3 regions of the Amycolatopsis sp. FBCC-B4732 genome follow, and region 1 is predicted to be linked to each of the others. Evidence: riboswitches for the same ligand, from Rfam matches in the RefSeq annotation. Region 1 holds a riboswitch; each other region holds the start of a gene.
What was found. A riboswitch is a leader RNA that binds a small molecule or an ion and turns the genes downstream of it on or off. The one in region 1 is predicted to bind S-adenosylmethionine.
Positions count from the first base shown of each region.

Region 2: linked by a shared signal. The riboswitch ahead of MUY14_RS20530 (aminotransferase class V-fold PLP-dependent enzyme) and the one ahead of thrC (threonine synthase) in region 1 are both predicted to bind S-adenosylmethionine.
Region 3: linked by a shared signal. The riboswitch ahead of MUY14_RS42525 (methionine ABC transporter ATP-binding protein) and the one ahead of thrC (threonine synthase) in region 1 are both predicted to bind S-adenosylmethionine.

Region 1 is NZ_CP095376.1:954,288-960,046, forward strand. Features, by position in the region: gene MUY14_RS03505 (DNA internalization-related competence protein ComEC/Rec2) at 1-1,217, shown strand, start outside; gene thrC (threonine synthase) at 1,260-2,525, opposite strand; SAM riboswitch class I at 2,538-2,671, opposite strand; gene holA (DNA polymerase III subunit delta) at 2,820-3,800, shown strand; gene rpsT (30S ribosomal protein S20) at 3,858-4,118, opposite strand; gene MUY14_RS03525 (DMT family transporter) at 4,463-5,326, shown strand; gene MUY14_RS03530 (VOC family protein) at 5,350-5,724, shown strand; gene MUY14_RS03535 (class I SAM-dependent methyltransferase) at 5,721-5,759, opposite strand, start outside.
Region 2 is NZ_CP095376.1:4,676,617-4,682,375, forward strand. Features, by position in the region: gene MUY14_RS20510 (AsnC family transcriptional regulator) at 1-440, shown strand, start outside; gene MUY14_RS20515 (RluA family pseudouridine synthase) at 437-1,366, opposite strand; gene lspA (signal peptidase II) at 1,363-2,013, opposite strand; gene MUY14_RS20525 (hypothetical protein) at 2,037-2,654, opposite strand; gene MUY14_RS20530 (aminotransferase class V-fold PLP-dependent enzyme) at 2,671-4,071, opposite strand; SAM riboswitch class IV at 4,111-4,225, opposite strand; gene MUY14_RS20535 (potassium/proton antiporter) at 4,414-5,759, opposite strand, start outside.
Region 3 is NZ_CP095376.1:9,338,067-9,343,825, reverse strand. Features, by position in the region: gene MUY14_RS42545 (4-(cytidine 5'-diphospho)-2-C-methyl-D-erythritol kinase) at 1-455, opposite strand, end outside; gene MUY14_RS42540 (TetR/AcrR family transcriptional regulator) at 465-998, opposite strand; gene MUY14_RS42535 (MFS transporter) at 1,192-2,046, shown strand; gene MUY14_RS42530 (hypothetical protein) at 2,028-2,243, shown strand; gene MUY14_RS42525 (methionine ABC transporter ATP-binding protein) at 2,297-3,310, opposite strand; SAM riboswitch class I at 3,524-3,614, opposite strand; gene rsmA (16S rRNA (adenine(1518)-N(6)/adenine(1519)-N(6))-dimethyltransferase RsmA) at 3,741-4,592, opposite strand; gene MUY14_RS42515 (resuscitation-promoting factor) at 4,696-5,759, opposite strand, start outside.

The DNA.
Region 1 (5,759 bases):
TCCCGCTGGCCGCGTTCCTGGTGACGTCGCCGGTGCTCGCGGGCATGGCGGGCTCGGTGAGCCTGGTCTCGGTGCTGACCAACGTCCTCGCCGCGCCGGTGGTGGCCCCGGCGACGGTGCTCGGCGTGCTGGCGACGGTCACCGGCCCGTGGTGGCCAGGTGCCGGGGAGTTCCTAATGCACCTCGCCGATCCCGAAGCCCGGTGGCTGATCACGGTGGCCCGGCACGGCGCGCGTGCGCCGGGCGCGGTCATCGCCTGGCCGGGAGGCTGGTGGGGCGGGCTCCTCGCCGCCGCCGTCCTCGCGGTACTGGTGCTGGCCGCCCGGCGACGGCGGGTGCGGTTGCTCATGGCGGTGCTGGCCGCCGGCGCGTTGCTGGTGCTCGTGCCGGTCCGGGTGCTGGCGCCGGCGTGGCCGCCGCGGAACTGGGCGGTGGTCGAGTGCGACGTCGGCCAGGGCGACGCGGTGGTGCTGGCGACCGCCGAGCCCGGGCGGGCCGTCGTCGTGGACACCGGGCCCGAACCGGGGCCGGTCGACGAATGCCTGCACCGGCTGGCCGTCGACCGGATCCCGCTGCTGGTGCTGAGCCACCTGCACGCCGACCACATCGGCGGGCTGGCGTCGGTCTTCGACGGCCGGGCGGTCGGCGGGATCGCCGTCGGGGCGGGGCGGGCGCCGGAGTGGGCGTGGCGGCAGGTGGCCGCGGAAGCGGCCCGGCAGGCGGTGCCGCTGGTGGAGCTGAACCCTGGGGAGCGGCTGGCCTGGCCGGGGTTGTCGCTCGACGTCCTGGGGCCGCGGTACGTCCCGGCGCGCGCGGCGGGGCAGGACGGAACGACCATCAACAACAGCTCGGTCGTGCTGCGGGCGGAAACGGCGGCGGGCCGGGTGCTGCTGACCGGCGACGTCGAGCTGGCCGCGCAGGCCGACCTGCTCGCCGACATTGGTGATCTGAAAGCGGAGGTGCTGAAAGTCCCCCACCACGGTTCGCGCTACTCGCTGCCGTCTTTCCTCGCGGCGGTGGCGCCGCGGGTGGCCTTGGTCAGCGTGGGCGCCGGCAACACCTACGGCCACCCGAACAAGTCCACAATGGACACCTTGACGGCGCTCGGCGCGCTCGTCACGCGGACCGACGTCGACGGCGACACGGCGGTCGTGACGGACACGGCGGGGCCGGCGGTCGCGCGCCGGGGCGAGCCTCGTGGCCCGCCGCGCCGCTGAAACCCGGGGCACGCCTCGCGGCGCACCCCGGGCCGGCGGGCGTCAGTAGCCGAGTGCCTCGTTCACGGCGGCGGCCGACGGGGGCACGATCGCCTTGGGGCCCACGTGGTTCTCGATCGCGTCGAGGGTCTTGAGGCCGTCGCCGGTGATCAGCAGGACGGTCTCCGCGTCCGGGTCCAGCTTGCCCGTCTCGATCAGCTTCTTCGCCGTGGCGACGGTGACGCCGCCGGCCGTCTCGGTGAAGATGCCTTCGGTGCGGGCCAGCAGGCGGATGCCTTCGACGACCTCTTCGTCGGTGACGTCCTCGATCGCGCCACCGGTGCGGTTGACGACGTCGAGCACGTAGGGGCCGTCGGCCGGGTTGCCGATCGCCAGCGAGCGGGCGATGGTGTCCGGCTTCACCGGCTGGACGACGTCGTGGCCGGCGCGGAACGCGGCCGACACCGGCGAGCAGCCGGTGGCCTGGGCGCCGAACACCTTGTACGGGCTGGCGTCCACGAGGCCGAGCTGGCCCAGCTCACGGAAACCCTTGTCCACCTTGGTCAACTGCGAACCGGAGGCGATCGGCACGACGATCTGCGAGGGGATGCGCCAGCCGAGCTGCTCGGCGACCTCGAAGGCCAGCGTCTTCGAGCCTTCCGAGTAGTACGGCCGGACGTTCACGTTCACGAACGCCCACTTCGGGTGCTCGCCGGCCAGCTCGGTGGCGAGGCGGTTGACGTCGTCGTAGTTGCCGTCGACCGCGACGAGGTCGCCGTCGTACACGGCGGTGGTGAGGATCTTGGCACGCTCGAGGGACTTCGGGATCAGCACGACCGACCGCCAGCCGGCGCGGGCCGCGGCGGCGGCCGTCGCGTTGGCCAGGTTGCCGGTCGACGGACACGCGAGCACCTCGAAGCCGAACTCGCGGGCCGCGGCCAGCGCGACGGCGACGACGCGGTCCTTGAACGAGTGCGTCGGGTTGCCGGTGTCGTCCTTGACCCACAGGCGCTTGAGGCCGAGTTCCTTGGCGAGGCGGTCGGCGCGGACCAGGCGGGTCGCGCCCGGCTCGGTGTTGGGGATCTCTTCGACGTTGGACGGAACCGGAAGGAGTTTCTTGTAGCGCCAGATGTTCTCGGGGCCGGCCTCGATGTCTTCGCGGCGGACGCGGCCGAAGTCGTAGGCGACCTCGAGCGGCGAGAAGTCTTCGGCGGAGACGAATTCGGGGGCGAGCGGCTGCCGGTGGCCCTCTTCCTTCGACACCAGTTCGACGGCGGGACCGAGGTCCGGGGTCTTGGTGGTGGAGGTCGTGCCGAGGGTTGCGGTCATCGCGAGGTTCCTTCCTCATCTGCCCCGCCGAAGCGGGCCGGAATTGGCACCGTGGTCGTCAGCTACCCCGCGATCGCGGGATGACGGGCTGTACGCCGGTTGCCGGGGCTTCGTCGGGCCGTTCCCTCTGCCCCTCTGGATGAGCGGTATTCAGTTGTCGGTACGCGCACGCCGGGTTTCCCCGGGGCGGGCTGCCTCGCCTACACCGTACGACATGGTGCTCGAGCCGTGCCATGGTGTCCGCTCGACATCACCGGAGCGGGCGCACCGCGGCGCGGGTGAGAGGATTCGGGGGTGACCGCGCAAGCCACCGCCCCGGCCCCGCTGCACCTGGTGCTGGGTGACGAAGAACTGCTGATCGAGCGGGCCGTCCGCGAGACGCTGGCCGCCGCCCGCGCGATGGACGCCACGGCCGAGCTGACCCGGGTCCGGGTGTCCGATCTCACAGCCCCCGAGCTGGCCGAACTGGTGAGCCCGTCGCTGTTCAGCGAGGGCCGCGTGATCGTCCTCGAATCGGCGCAGGACATCTCGCAGGAGCTGGCCGACGCCGTCGCGTCCTACCTGAAGGACCCCGCGGAGGGGGTCGTGCTCGTCGTCGTCCACACCGGTGGCGGCCGCAGCAAGGCGGGCAAGACGCTCCCGGCGTCGCTGAAGAAGGCCGGGGCCGAGATCACGGAGTGCCCGAAGCTGACGAAGCCGGCCGAGCGCGAGCAGTTCGTGCGGCACGAGGTGCGCCGGGCGGGCGGCAAGATCGACCCGGCCGGGGTCGCCGCGCTGATCGACGCCGTGGGCTCCGACCTGCGCGAACTGTCCTCGGCGGCCAACCAGCTGGTGGCCGACACGGGCGGGACGATCGACACCGACGCGGTCCACCGGTACCACCGCGGCCGCGCCGACGTGACCGGGTTCGCGGTCGCGGAGAAGGCCGTCAGCGGCGACCGCTCGGCGGCGCTGGAGTCGTTGCGCTGGGCGATGCAGCTGGGGGTCCCGCACGTCCTGGTGGCGGACGCGCTGGCCGACGCGGTCCGCACGATCGCGCGCGTCTCGGGGGCCGGGCGCGGCAACCCGAACCAGCTGGCGGGTGAGCTGGGCATGCCGCCGTGGAAGATCCGCAAGGCGCAGGGCCAGTCCCGCGGGTGGAACCAGGACGGCCTGGCCACGGCCATGCGGGTGGTCGCACGGCTGAACGCCGAGGTCAAGGGCGTGGCGGCGGACCCGGGCTACGCGCTGGAGCGCGCTGTCCTCGAGGTCGCGGCGGCCAAGGGCGACCGCTGACCCCGGACACGGAAAAGGCCCCGGCTCCAGCCGGGGCCTTCCCAGAAATCAACCAGCTCAGAGCGCGTTGACGCGCTTGGCCAGCGCCGACTTCTTGTTGGCGGCCTGGTTGGCGTGGATGACGCCCTTCGAGACGGCCTTGTCCAGCTTCTGGGCGGCGTCGCGCTGCAGCTCCGTGGCCTTGGCCTTGTCGCCGGCGTCGGCCGCTTCGCGGACCTTGCGGATCGCGGTCTTCACCGAGGACCGGATCGCCTGGTTGCGCTGACGCGCCTTCTCGTTCGTGGTGATGCGCTTGATCTGCGACTTGATGTTGGCCATGAGGCAACTCCTGCTTTCACTCGGTGAGATCCGCCGCCGCGCTCGTTCGGCCCCGCTGAAAAGCGGGTTTCCTCCATGACGGAATGCCGCACGGCAACGAGCGTCCACTTTAACAGCCCAGCTCGCGGCGGCTTCCGGCGGCACCTGATCACCGGGGGTACGGTGGACGGCGGTCAGTGCCTAGGGTTCCGTCGCCGGTCCGCACGTCGCACCACACAACCAGGGCCGGGCGGGTCTGGTCCGAGCGGCACCATCGGCGGGTCCGGACGGCCGGTCGTTCATCTGACGGGGCAAAAGCCTGGAGGACCCGGTTTTCGCGCCCGCGAAAACCCGTGAGGGGTCCCGTGAACGCCACCGCCCTGTCCCTCGTCCTCGTCGCCGCCGTGGTGCACGCCGCGTGGAACCTCGCCGCCAAGCGGATCTCCTCCGGGGGCACGCAGTTCGTCTGGCTCTACTACACCGTCGGCGCGGTCGTGCTGCTGCCGATCACGGTGGTGCAGCTCGTCGTCGAAGCGGACCGTCCACAGTGGAGCTGGCTGCTCGCCGGGTTCGTCACCTCGGTGCTGCACATCGCCTACGGGATCGTGCTGCAACGCGGCTACCGCGTCGGTGACCTGTCCGTCGTGTACCCGGTCGCCCGGGGCACCGGACCGCTGCTGTCGGTGCTGGCCGCCGTCCTGGTGCTGGGTGAACGCCCCGGGTGGCTCGGTCTCGTCGGTGCGTTCCTGGTCATCGCCGGGGTACTGGTGATCAGCACCGGCCGTGGCGGCGGTGACCCGCGGGCCCGCCGGGCCGGGATCGGCTACGGGCTGCTGACCGGGGCCGTCATCGCCGGGTACACGCTCTGGGACGCGCACTCGGTGACCGGTCTCGGCGTGCCGCCGGTCGTCTACTTCGGCCTCGGCTCGATCCTGCAGAGCGTGCTGCTCGTGCCCGGTGCGCTGGCCGGCCGCGCCGAAGTGACGCGGATCTGGCGCGAGCAGCGCCGCGAGGTGCTCGTGGTCGGGCTGCTCTCGCCGGTCGCCTACATCCTCGTCCTGTTCGCCCTCACGATGGCGCCGGTCAGCCTGGTCGCACCCGCCCGCGAGCTGAGCATCGTGCTCGGCGGCCTCGCCGCGTGGCTGGTGCTGGGCGAACGCGACGCCGTGCGGCGGCTCGCCGGCTCGGTGCTCGTGCTGTCCGGCATCGCCGCGATTGCGGCCGCCTGAGCCCGTCCGGTAGGGATGGTGCGATGGAAGTCCTGAAGAGCAGGCTGATCATCCGCCCGCGCGACGCCGCCGCGACCACCGCGTTCTACCGCGACACCCTGGGCCTGGCCGTCGAGCGCGAATTCCCCGGCGGCACCGTGTTCTTCCTCGGGCACGGCTCCCTGGAGGTCTCCGGCGAGGGCGAGACGGGCTCGTCGCCCGATCTGGTGCTCTGGCTGCAGGTCCGCGACCTGGCCGGCGCCCTCGCCGACCTCGAGGCCAAGGGCCTGGAACCGGTCCGGGACGCCCAGCGCGAGCCCTGGGGCCTGGACGAGGCCTGGATCGCCGACCCGGACGGCACGCGGATCGTCCTGGTCGAGGTCCCCGAAGGCCACCCGATCCGGACGGACACCCGCTAAGCAGGCTTGACGGCGCGCAGCTGGGCGGCGAGCGC
Region 2 (5,759 bases), 3.7 Mb from region 1:
TCAAACCGGCCGGAACGGGCAAGCGCGGCCGGCTCGGCGAGGTCATGGAGACCCAGGGCCTGGAGGGCGAGCAGCTGTCGGTGCAGCTCCTGGAGGTCCAGGACCCGGCGGACTACCTGTTCAGCGCGGCCGGCTACCGCCTGGAGGACGGCGAGCGCGCGGTGGTCGTGCACACCGAGATCACCAACCGCGGGGCGATCCCGTTCGCGTCACTGCCCGACAACTACCTCGAGCTGATCGCCGCCGACGGCACGGCGATCGGCAAGGCGCCGGTCTCGCTGACCTCGCGGCCCCCGCACAAGATCGGCGTCAAACCGGGCGAAACCCTCGGCGGGCACACGGTGTACGTCCTGCCGGACGCGACGCGCGTGGTTTCGGTCCGGTGGAGCCCCCGGCCGGAGCCGGACGAGCGCACGCTGACCTGGGCGATCGAGGACTAGTAGCTCTCGTCCCGCAGGGTCTCCAGCGCCTTCGCCAGGTCATCGGGGTACTCCGACTCGAACTCCACCCACCGGCCGTCCGCCGGGTGGGCGAAGGCCAGCGTCTTCGCGTGCAGCCACTGGCGGCTCAGGCCGAGGTGGCGGGCCAGCACCGGGTCCGCGCCGTAGGTCAGGTCGCCGACGCAGGGGTGCCGGAGCGCCGAGAAGTGGACGCGGATCTGGTGCGTGCGCCCGGTTTCGAGCTTGATGTGCGTCAGCGACGCGGCCCGGAAGGCCTCGACCACCTCGTAGTGCGTCACACTCGGGCGGCCGCCCTGGACCACCGCGAACTTGTAGTCGTGGCGGGGGTGGCGGTCGATCGGGGCGTCGATCGTGCCGCGCGTCGGGTCCGGGTGGCCCTGGACGATCGCGTGGTAGCCCTTGTCGACCGTGCGCTCCTTGAACGCGCGCTTCAGCACCGTGTACGCGTGCTCGCTCTTGGCCACCACCATCACGCCGGTCGTGCCCGCGTCGAGCCGGTGCACGACGCCCTGGCGCTCGGCCGCGCCCGACGTCGCGATGCGCAGGCCGGCCGCGGCGAGGCCGCCGACCACCGTCGGGCCGGTCCAGCCCGGGCTCGGGTGCACGGCGACGCCGACCGGCTTCGAGATCACCACGATGTCGTCGTCGTCGTGGAGGATCTTCATGCCCTCGACCGGCTCCGCGACGATCTCGACGGGGTTGGCCGGCTCCGGCAGGGTGATCTCCAGCAGGCCGCCGCCGGAGAGCCGGTCGGACTTGCCGGCGGGACGGCCGTCGAGCAGCACGTCGCCGGACTCGGCCAGTTCGGCGACGACCGTGCGGGACAGGCCCAGCAGCTTGGCGAGGCCGGCGTCGACCCGCATCCCGTCGAGCCCGTCGGGCACCGGGAGCATCCGCGAGCTCACGCCTGCTCCTCCTGCGTCTTCTCGATCTTCTTCTTGTCCTTGGTCGACGTGCCGTCGTAGTCCTTGCCCAGCAGGGACAGCAGCACGATCAGCGCGCCGCCGACGCAGATCGCCGAGTCGGCGATGTTGAAGATCGCGAAGCCCTTGCCGTTGGGCGCGAACGCCGAGATGAAGTCGACGACGTGGCCCTGCAGCCCGCCGGGCGCGCGGAAGATGCGGTCGGTCAGGTTGCCGGTGGCCCCGGCGAGCACCAGGCCGAGGCCGATCGCCCAGCCGATCGAGCGCAGCCGCCGCGACAGCCAGATGATCGCGATGACGACGGCGAGCGCGACCAGCGCCAGCACCCACGTCATGCCGGTGGCCATCGAGAACGCGGCGCCGGGGTTGCGGATCACCTGCAGGTAGATGAGCCCGCCGAGGATCTTGACCGGCTCCTTGCCCTCCAGGTTGGCGGTGACCAGGTTCTTCGTCACCAGGTCGATCGCCCAGAACACGACGGCGATCGCGAACACCCAGCCGACCCGCCGCTTCGGCAGCAACGGCTTCGCCGGGACCTCGGGGTTCTCCGGGGCGTCGGCAGCCGGGTCGGGCACCGCCTCTTCGGGCGCGGCGGTGTCGGGTTCGGAACGGCTGGGCTCGGTGCTCACCGGTCCATTGTCCACGGCGCTGGTCAAGCGGTGTCGCGGCGGTGCCGGAGCAGGGCGGCGAAGGCGGCGGCGAGCAGGACGAGCGCCGCCAGCAGCACGCCCACGAGGTCCGCCGAGAGCACGACGGCCACGAGCACGAACAGGGCCGCGGTGACCAGGACGAACACGCTGCGTTCGTACGCCGCGAGCACCAGCAGGCCGACGGTGGCCAGCAGCGGGCCGCGCAGCCCGTCCCCGAGCCGGAACTGCCAGGACCCGACCAGGTCGAGCAGCGGGACGGCGAGCAGCGCGCCGAGCGTGCCGAGGACGAACCACCCGGTGCGGGCGGGACGCAGCGCGAGGGCGTACCAGACGGCCGTGCCGGCCACCACCACGAGCAGCGCGACCAGCCACACCGGCCCGGCGGGCAGCTCCGCCCCCGCGGCGTAGTAGGTGTCCTGGGTGAAGAACTGCGTCGCCGGGTAGCCCGTGCCGCCGACGCCGCCGGTGCCGAGGTGCTGCTGCTCCAGCGGTCCGGAAACGAGGTTCACGGCGTCGCCCTCGGCCGGGCTCCGGCGCGACAGCAGCCGCACCACCGCCGCGCCGATCAGCGCGAACCCCAGCAACGCCAGCGGAAACCAGAAACGCGATCCTCTCCCCATCGGGCCAGGCTAACGCTCAGCAGAACGGCGGGAGCTCCCGCGGGTCGCCGACCGGCGCCCAGCGGCCGTCCACCTTCGCGTACTCCCAGTCCGCTCCGCGCGCGACGATCCGGCGCAACGCCAGCAGCACGCGGTCGACGTGCTCTTCGGTGCTGCCCAGGCCGAGGCTGACGCGGATCGCCTGCTGCCCCTCGCCACCGGCGACGGCGATCAGGCGCTTGGCCGCGATGTGGGCGCAGAAGGCGCCGTCGCGCACGCCGATGCCGTACTCCGCGGACAGGACCGCCGCGAGCCAGCCCGGGTCGAACCCCGCGACGGTGAAGCTGACCGTGCCGACACGGTCGACCGGCGCGTCGAACAGGCGCAGTTCGGCGCAGCCCGGGAGGCTCTCGAGTCCCTTGCGCAGCCGGGTGAGCAGCGCCTGTTCGTGCGCGACGACGGCGTCCCAGTCACGGGAGAGGGTCTCGCACGCGACGCCGAGCGCGTACACGCCGACAGTGTTGGGCGAACCGGCTTCGTGGCGCTCGGGACCGTCGTTCCAGACGACGGCGGCTTCGGTGACGAGCTTCGTCGCGCCGCCGCCGGCGAGGTACGGGCGCGCGGCGCGCAGCCAGTCCGCGCGGCCGATCAGCGCACCGGCGCCGAAGGGGGCGTACAGCTTGTGGCCGGAAACGGCGACGTAGTCGACGTCCAGGTCCCGGATCGAGATCCGGCGGTGCGGCGCGAGCTGCGCGGCGTCGAGGGCGATGCGGGCGCCGTGCTTCCGCGCCACGGCGGCGATTTCGGCCACCGGCAGCAGCTCACCGGTCACGTTGGACGCGCCGGTGACGACCACGAGCCGGGGCCCCTGCGGGGAACCCGCGAGCGCTTCGTCCACAGCGGACACTGCCGCGAGACGCGTGCGCGGGGCCGGGATCCGCCGGACGTTCGGGCCCTGCCACGGCAGCAGCGCGGCGTGGTGCTCGGTGTCGAAGACGACGACGGTGGTGTGCCGCGGCAGGCTGCGGGCGAGCAGGTTGAAGGAGTCGGTGGTGTTGCGGGTGAAGACGACGGTGTCGGTCCGGCGGGCGCCGACGAACCGGCGCAGGACGTCGCGGGTGCGCTCGTAGAGCTTGGTGGAGACCTGCGAGGCGAAGCCGGCGCCGCGGTGGACGCTGGCGTACCAGGGCAGGAACTCGTCGACCTTGGCGCGGACGGCGTCGAGGCAGGGGGCGCTCGCCGCGTGGTCGAGGTTGGCGTACCCGATGGTTTCGCCGGTGACGAGCGGGACGCGCAGCGACGCGCCGGCGACGGCGGGGATGCCCTGCGGGGCAAGGGTTTCGGCGCCGCGGGCGGCCGGGGCGGTGGCGAGAGCCGGTTCGGCGGCGTGCGGGGTTCCGGAAGTCGTGGCGCTGGTGCGGTCGATGGCGAGAGTCATCGGGGTGCCTCCTCGGCGGTCCGGGGGACCCCGGCGAGGGGCCCGCGCTTGCCCGTCGCGGGACGCGACCGGCCCGGTCTTCACCCGGGGCACCCCACCGCGGTAGGAGGGTTGCCGGCCAGCAAGCCGGGGCTTCGCGCTGGCACTCATGACCTGGCACAGAAGGTAACCGAGAACGCGCCGGGTGGCCAACCCCCTCCTCACATTCTGAGACGCCGTTCACAGTGCGCCCTGGTCAGGGCTTCGCGCGGAACCGGCCGGGCAGCGGGGTCACGGCGTCGTCGGCGAGGTGCGTCGGCGAGCGGCGTGGGTACCCGCCCATGAGAACGAGAGCCGGCCGCGTCAGCGACCCGACTCGCCCTTCCAGCGGGCCAGGCGCCCGGCCCGGTCGACGGCGCGCAGCCGGAGCTCGACGGCGTCGCGCACCGCCGACGTCGTGACCACCAGCAGCTGGTCGTGCTCCTGCAGCCGGCTGGTCTTCTGCGGGGTGAAGCCCGCCTCGCCGCGGACGACCAGGCTGACCGTCGCGCCGACGGGGAGCCGCAGCTCGGAGAGGTACACGCCGTGCAGCTTGGACCCGGGCTGGATGCGCACCTGCAGCAGTTCGGCGCCGAGCTCGTCCAGCGGGGCCGAGTCGACCTCGATCTCGTGCGCCTCGGACTTCTTCGCCAGCCCGAGCCAGCGCCCGAGCGGGCCGAGCGTCGCGCCCTGCAGCAGCGTCAGCACGATGACCAGCACGAACACCGCGTCGACCAGCCGTTGCGCGCCGGGCACCCCGTGCGACAGCGGGATCATGGCGAGCACGATCGGCACCGCGCCGCGCAGTCCGGCCCACGACAGGAACGCCTGTTCCCGCCACGGCAGCCGGAACGGCAGCATCGCCAGCACGACCGAGATCGGCCGCGCCAGCAGCAGCACGACGGCGCCCGCGACCAGGCCGGGCACGATCGCGTCGAGCAGCCGGCCCGGCGAGGCGAACAGGCCGAGCAGCACGAACAACCCGATCTGGGCCAGCCAGCCCAGCCCCTCGGCGAACGAGAGCGTGTCGGAGCGGTGCGGGAGCCGCGAATTGCCGAGCACCAGCGCGGCGACGTAGGTGGCGAGCAGCCCGGACGCGTGCAGCAGCTGCCCGGACGAATACGCCACGACGCACACCGCGACCGTGGCCAGCGGGTACAGGCCGGTCGCCGGCAGCGCGGCGCGGCGCAGCGCGATCCCGCCGAGCCAGCCGAACGCGAGCCCGATGGCCAGGCCCGCCGCGAGCTCGTAGACCACAAGCAGCGGCAGCGACCAGTCCACAGTGGTGCCTTCGGCCAGCACGACGACGGCGATGTAGGCCGGCGCGTCGTTGATGCCGGACTCCAGTTCGAGCGCGCCGGTGAGCCGTTTGCCGATCCCGGCCGAGCGGAGCACCGAGAACACCGCCGCCGCGTCGGTCGAGGCGAGCACCGCGCCCCACAGCAGCGCGATCCGCCAGTCCAGGCCCAGCAGCCAGTGCAGGGCCGCGCCGGTGACCGCGACGCTGACCACGACGGACACTGTGGACAGTGCGATACCGATGCCCAGCGCGGGTTTGACGGCCGACCACCGCGTGGTCAGCCCGCCTTCGGCCAGGATCATGACGAGCGCGGCGAGGCCGAGCGACTGGGTCAGCTCGGGGTTGTCGAAGCGGATGCCGAAGCCGGCTT
Region 3 (5,759 bases), 1.8 Mb from region 1:
CCGTAGAGCGCGAACGGGACGTCGCTGCCCAGGCCGGCGGCGAGCCCGGCCAGTTCGTCGCGCGTGACGTCGAGGTTCCAGAGCGACGCGAGGCCGACCAGGGTCGCCGCCGCGTCGGCGCTGCCGCCCGCCATGCCGCCGGCGACCGGGATGCCCTTGCGCAGCACCACCCGGACCTTCGGCTCGCCGGTGCGCCCGACGTGCTTGGCGAGCGCTTCGACCGCCCGCCACGCCAGGTTTTCCGGGCCGGTCGGGACGGTGCCCTCACCTTCGCCGTAGACCTCGATGCCGGGGTCGTCGGTGACCGCGACGGTCACTTCGTCGGTCAGCGACAGCGCCTGGAACACGGTCACCAGCTCGTGGTAACCGTCTTCGCGCAGGTCGTCGACCGAAAGGTGCAGGTTGACCTTGGCCGGGACCCGGACGGTGACTGGGGGCGGAACTACGGCGAGCACCCGACCAGCCTACGTGTCCGCGTTCCGACCAGGAGAAAGGATGTCGAGCCCGACGGCGAGCGCGACGTCCGGCGGGGTTTCCGGGCCGCCTTCGACGCTGGTGAGCTGCACGGCGACCAGCGCGAGCCGCGCGCGCAGGCTCGCTTCGGGAGCGTCGGACCCGCCGCAGAGCCGCTCGTGGAGGCGGAGCATCCGGTCCGCGAGCCCGGCGCCCGCGGCGATGGCCTTCAACGCCGTCGCGTTGCGCTGCACCAGGCCGATGACCGGGCCGAACTTGCTTTCGACCAGCCCGGCGTACGCGGTGAGCAGCTCCTCGGGCCGGGTTTCGCGCTCGAGGAGGTCGTCGAGCGCCGTCCCCCAGTCCTCGAGGAGGCTCGTGACGATGTCCTCCTTCGTGCGGAAGTGGTAGTACAGCGCGGCTTTCGTCACCTCGAGCCGCTCGGCGATCTCCCGCAGCGAGCTGCCTTCGTACCCCTGCTCGGCGAACAGCTCGAGCGCGACGCGCTGGATGCGTTCGCGCGTGTCGGTGCGTCGCCCGGCCATGCTCCACCCCTCAACTTACTTGACGGCCGACTAGCAATGCATCTGCAGCTTACCTCGGGGTTCACCGTGACCACCACCGCGCCGGAGCGCGTCGCGGGCCGCTGGCTCGCGCTCGCCGCACTGGGCCTGGCCCAGCTGATGGTCGTGCTCGACACGACCGTCGTGAACATCGCCCTGCCGTCGGCCCAGCGCGCTGGGCCTGTCCGGCACCGGCCGCCAGTGGACGATTTCGGCGTACACGCTGGCGTTCGGCGGCCTGCTGCTGCTCGGCGGGCGGCTGGCCGACCGGCTCCGCCGCCGCACCACCCTGCTCGTCGGCATCGCCGGGTTCGCCGTGGCATCCGCGGTCGGCGGCGCGGCCCCGTCGGCGGGCTGGCTGATCGGCGCCCGCACCGCGCAGGGCGTGTTCGCCGCGCTGCCGGCGCCGTCGACGATGTCTTTGCTGACGCTCACCTTCACAGACCCCCGCGAACGCGGGAAGGCGTTCGGGATCTTCGGCGCCATCATGATGTCCGGCTCCGCGCCGGCCCTCACCGTCTGCGGCGCGCTCACGCAGTTCCTCGGCTGGCGCTGGAGCCTCTACGTCAACGTGCCGGTCGCCGTGCTGGCCGGGCCGGGCGCCTGGTTTGCCGTGCCGCCGACGGCCGTCCGAAGTGGCCACTCAGGGATTTTCCCTGCCAGTGCTGGGTTTCCTCGTGCTGTCGCTGTTCCCGCTCGGCTGGTTCGTGCGCTGGCAGGCCCGGCACCCGAACCCGCTGCTGCCGCTCGCGGTGGTGCGCGACCGCGCTCGCGCCGCCGCCTACCTGACGATCGGGGCGGCCTCGTTCGGCGCGTTCGGGATGTTCCTGTTCCTGACCTACCAGCTGCAGGTCGTGCTGGGCTACGGCGCGCTCGCCGCGGCGCTGGCGTTCCTGCCGACACTGGGGGCGAACATGCTGACGTCGACCCAGCTTTCGGGACGGCTGCTCCCGCGCGTCGGCCCGCGGCCGCTGCCGGCCGGGCGGGTTGTCCGTGCTGGCTTGCGGGCTCGTGGCGGCCACGCGGCTGACGCCGGACGCGTCCTACGCCGGGGTCGTCCTGCCGATGCAGCTGCTGCTCGGCGTCGGGGCCGGGCTGTGCATGCCGGTGGTGCTGAACGTCGCCACCCGCGACGTCGGCGCGCGGGACGCGGGCGCGGCTTCGGCGTTCGTGACGACGTCGCAGCAGGTGGGCGCGTTCCTGGTCCTCCCGCGCGGCTCCCGCTGAACGCCGTGAAGGCCACCTCGAATTCCTCGAGGTGGCCTTCACGACCGATGAGATCAGGCGGCGACGACGGCCTGGGGGCCGCGGGCGGTCTGGGTGACGTGGCCGCCGCGCTCGGCGACCCACGCCAGCGCCGCGTCGGCGCGCTCGCCGCGGACGCCGAGGCGGAAGCGGCCGACCGGGGTGTCGCCGATCCGGGTCAGCCCGCCGCCGATGGTGGCGAACTCGACGTCGAAGCGGCCGGCGGCCTCGGGCAGCAGCGCGCCCACCGACGCGAACCCGACCAGCACGACGTCGACCGCGCGGTCGTAGCGCGAGGACTGCGAGCGTGAGGTCTCGATGGCCGGCAGCAGCGCCTGCGCGGTGCGGCTGCCCGGGTTCGAGATCAGGTCGAGCACGGTGCCGCGCTCGACGACGGTGCCGTCTTCCAGCACCGCGACGTCGTCGCAGAGCCGGCGGACGACGCCCGCGTCCGGCGTCGTGACGACGACCGTGGTGCCGAGCTCGGAGCGGGCGCGGTCGAGCACGGTGAGCACCGAGCCGGCCTCCTCCGGGTCGATCCCGGCGGTCGGGTCGTCGGCGAGCAGCACGGCGGGCGCGGCGGCCAGCGCCTTCGCGACCGCGACGCGGCGAAGCTGACCAGCGGTGAGCTCACCGGGACGCTGCGCGGCGCGCGGGGTCAGGCCGACGAGGTCGAGCAGCGAGCCGACCCGGCTGCGGCGCTGCGGGCCGTCGACGCCGAGCTGCTCCAGCGGGGAAGCGATGTTGCCGGCGATGGTGCGCTCGGCGATCAGCTCCGGCTTCGTCGAAACGACCCCGAGCTGACGGCGGATCTCGCGGAGGCGGCGGCCGTCGAGCGTGCCGGTGTTGAGGCCGTCCAGCCGGACGACGCCGCGGTCGGGGCGCTCCTGCAGCGCGATGCACCGGGCCAGGACGGACTTGCCCGAACCGGCCGGGCCGACGACGCCGAACAGCGAGCCGGCCTGGACCTCGACGCTCACGTCGTGCAGGGCGACGACGGAATCTCCGTTGGTGGCAAAGGATTTGGACAGGTTTTCGACCGTGATCACGATAGCTCCAGAAAAACAGGGCGCAGCGCACTAGGGCGCGCCCGGCCGCAAGCGAGTGTCCGTCCTCAGTGGACGGTGCGTGAAGAAGGGGTGTGTCGGCTCAGACGAAGCTCAGCGCGAGCGTCGACATGCGGAGACGGAGCGGCGGCCTTCGTCGACAACGCGGCGCCTGGTCAACAGCAGGGGGCGAGCTACCCTCTTCATCGAAAACGGCCTCCATCGGTCCTGGCGGTAGCACCTGCCCTGTGGAGGGTGGTTGCTGCGACTTCGACGAGCCAGGTCTCTCGGTCGCTCGGGATGGACGTACTGAGTTAAGCCGATCCCACGGAGCGAAAGCAAGCCCGTTGGCCCACATCACACGACTGGAGGTGTCGCAGTCACGGGGTGACGGCCGAAACGTGCGTTTTTCACCGCCTCCACTGTGGTGGATTCAGTGGTGGACCCGCGCGCGTGCCGCGATCCGGGCGAAAGCGTGCACGTCGAGCTGCTCGCCCCGGGTCTTCGGGTCGACCCCGGCGGCCGTCAGGAGCTCCCCGGCCCGTTCGGCCGAGCCCGCCCAGCCCGCGAGCGCGGCGCGTAGCGTTTTCCTGCGTTGTGAGAAAGCGGCGTCAACCAGGGAGAAGAGACCATCCCGGTCTTCGGACGCCGGGGTGGCGGCGCGCTCGAAGGCGACGAGCGCGGAATCCACGTTGGGCACCGGCCAGAACACCGACCGTGGTACCGCGGCGACTTTCCGTGCGGGACCGTACCAAGCGAGCTTGACGCTCGGGACGCCGTAGATCCGGCTGCCCGGCCCGGCCGCCATCCGCTCGGCGACCTCGGTCTGCACCATGACGAGCCCGGAGGCGAGCGAGGGCACTTCGGCGAGCAGGTGCAGCACGACCGGCACGGCGACGTTGTAGGGCAGGTTGGCGACGAGCGCGGTCGGCTCGCCGGGTAGGTCGGCGTCCTTGACGCGCAGCGCGTCGGCCCCGACGACAGTCAGCCGGCCGGCGGCTTCGGCCCCCCGCTCGGCGACCGTCTCGGGCAGCCGCGCGGCGAGCTTGGGATCGATCTCGACGGCGACGACCCGCGCCCCGGTGGCGAGCAGGCCCAGCGTCAGCGACCCGAGCCCGGGCCCGACCTCGAGGACGACGTCGTCTTCGGTGACGCTCGCCAGCTCGACGATCCGCCGGACGGTGTTGGGATCGTGCACGAAGTTCTGCCCGAGCTTCTTGGTCGGCCGCACGTCCAGCTCGGCCGCCAGCGCCCGGATCTCGGCCGGTCCCAACAGTTCAACCACCGGGCGAGCTTACCGACCGGACTCCGGCTCTGTTCCGCTCGGTGCGGACCGCAGACGAAACGGCCCCCGCCCAAAAAGGACGGGGGCCGTTCCGAAGCGAAACTCAGGCCTTCTTGCCGCAGACCGGCCAGGCGCTGTAGCCGCCACGCGCGTCGCGGACCTTCTCCGCGACCGCGATCTGCTGCTCGCGCGAAGCCTGGCTCGGCAGGTTCGCGTACGCGTCGCCGCCGTAGGCGTCCCAGGTGCGCTTGTCGAACTGGAGGCCGCCGTAGTAGCCGTTGCCGGTGTTGATGGCCCAGTTGCCGCCCGACTCGCACGCCGCGATGCGGTCCCACGCGGAGCCGTCGCCGATGGCCGGGGTCGGGGCCTTCTTGGTGCCGACGTGGATGATCTTCGGCTTGGCCGCGGTGATGATCTGCTCGGAGATGCTCTCGCGGGCGACCTCTTTGCCGTTCTTCTGCGTGACCTTGTAGGTCACCATCTTCTCGCCGGGCGTGCCGGGGTCCTCGACCTGGGTCTTGCCCTTGTCCAGGTCGGGGTCGTCGACGCGCTGCTCGGGCGGATCGATGGACTCCTTCTGGACGACCGTCGAGACGCCGGTGCGGCTGATGTGGACCTGGGCGCCGTCGGTCAGCTTGACGTCCAGACCACCCTCGGCCTGGTCCTCCGGGCCCAGGGTGAGCTTGTACTCGCCCAGGAACTCCTTCGTCGTGACCGCGGTCGTCTTCACCTGCTTCGGCGCGTTGGCGCCGTCGTACAGGGTGATGTTCTTGAGGGTCTTGATCTCGACCGTGGCGCCCTGGAGCGGCAGCTCGCCGTCCTTCGGCATCGACATCCACGTGCCGGGCTTGTCCATCCCGGTCATGCCGAGCTGGGACAGCGCGTCGCCGAGGTGGGTCGCGCGCACCCAGGAGGTGTGCTCCGCGCCGTCGACGATCATCTTGAGCTGGCGGCCGCGCTCGAGCTTGATGACGCCGCCGTCACCGACCTCCGCCTGCGGGGAGGGCGAGAGCGAGTCGTGCTCGCCGACGGACAGGCCCGCGTCCTCCAGCACTTCGCCGACGGTGTCGCCGAAGGAGTGGATGGTCTGCTGCTGGCCGTCGACGTCGACGGTGACACTCTTGTTCATCGCCAGCGCGGCCGCGCCGCCGCCGGCGACGCTGATCA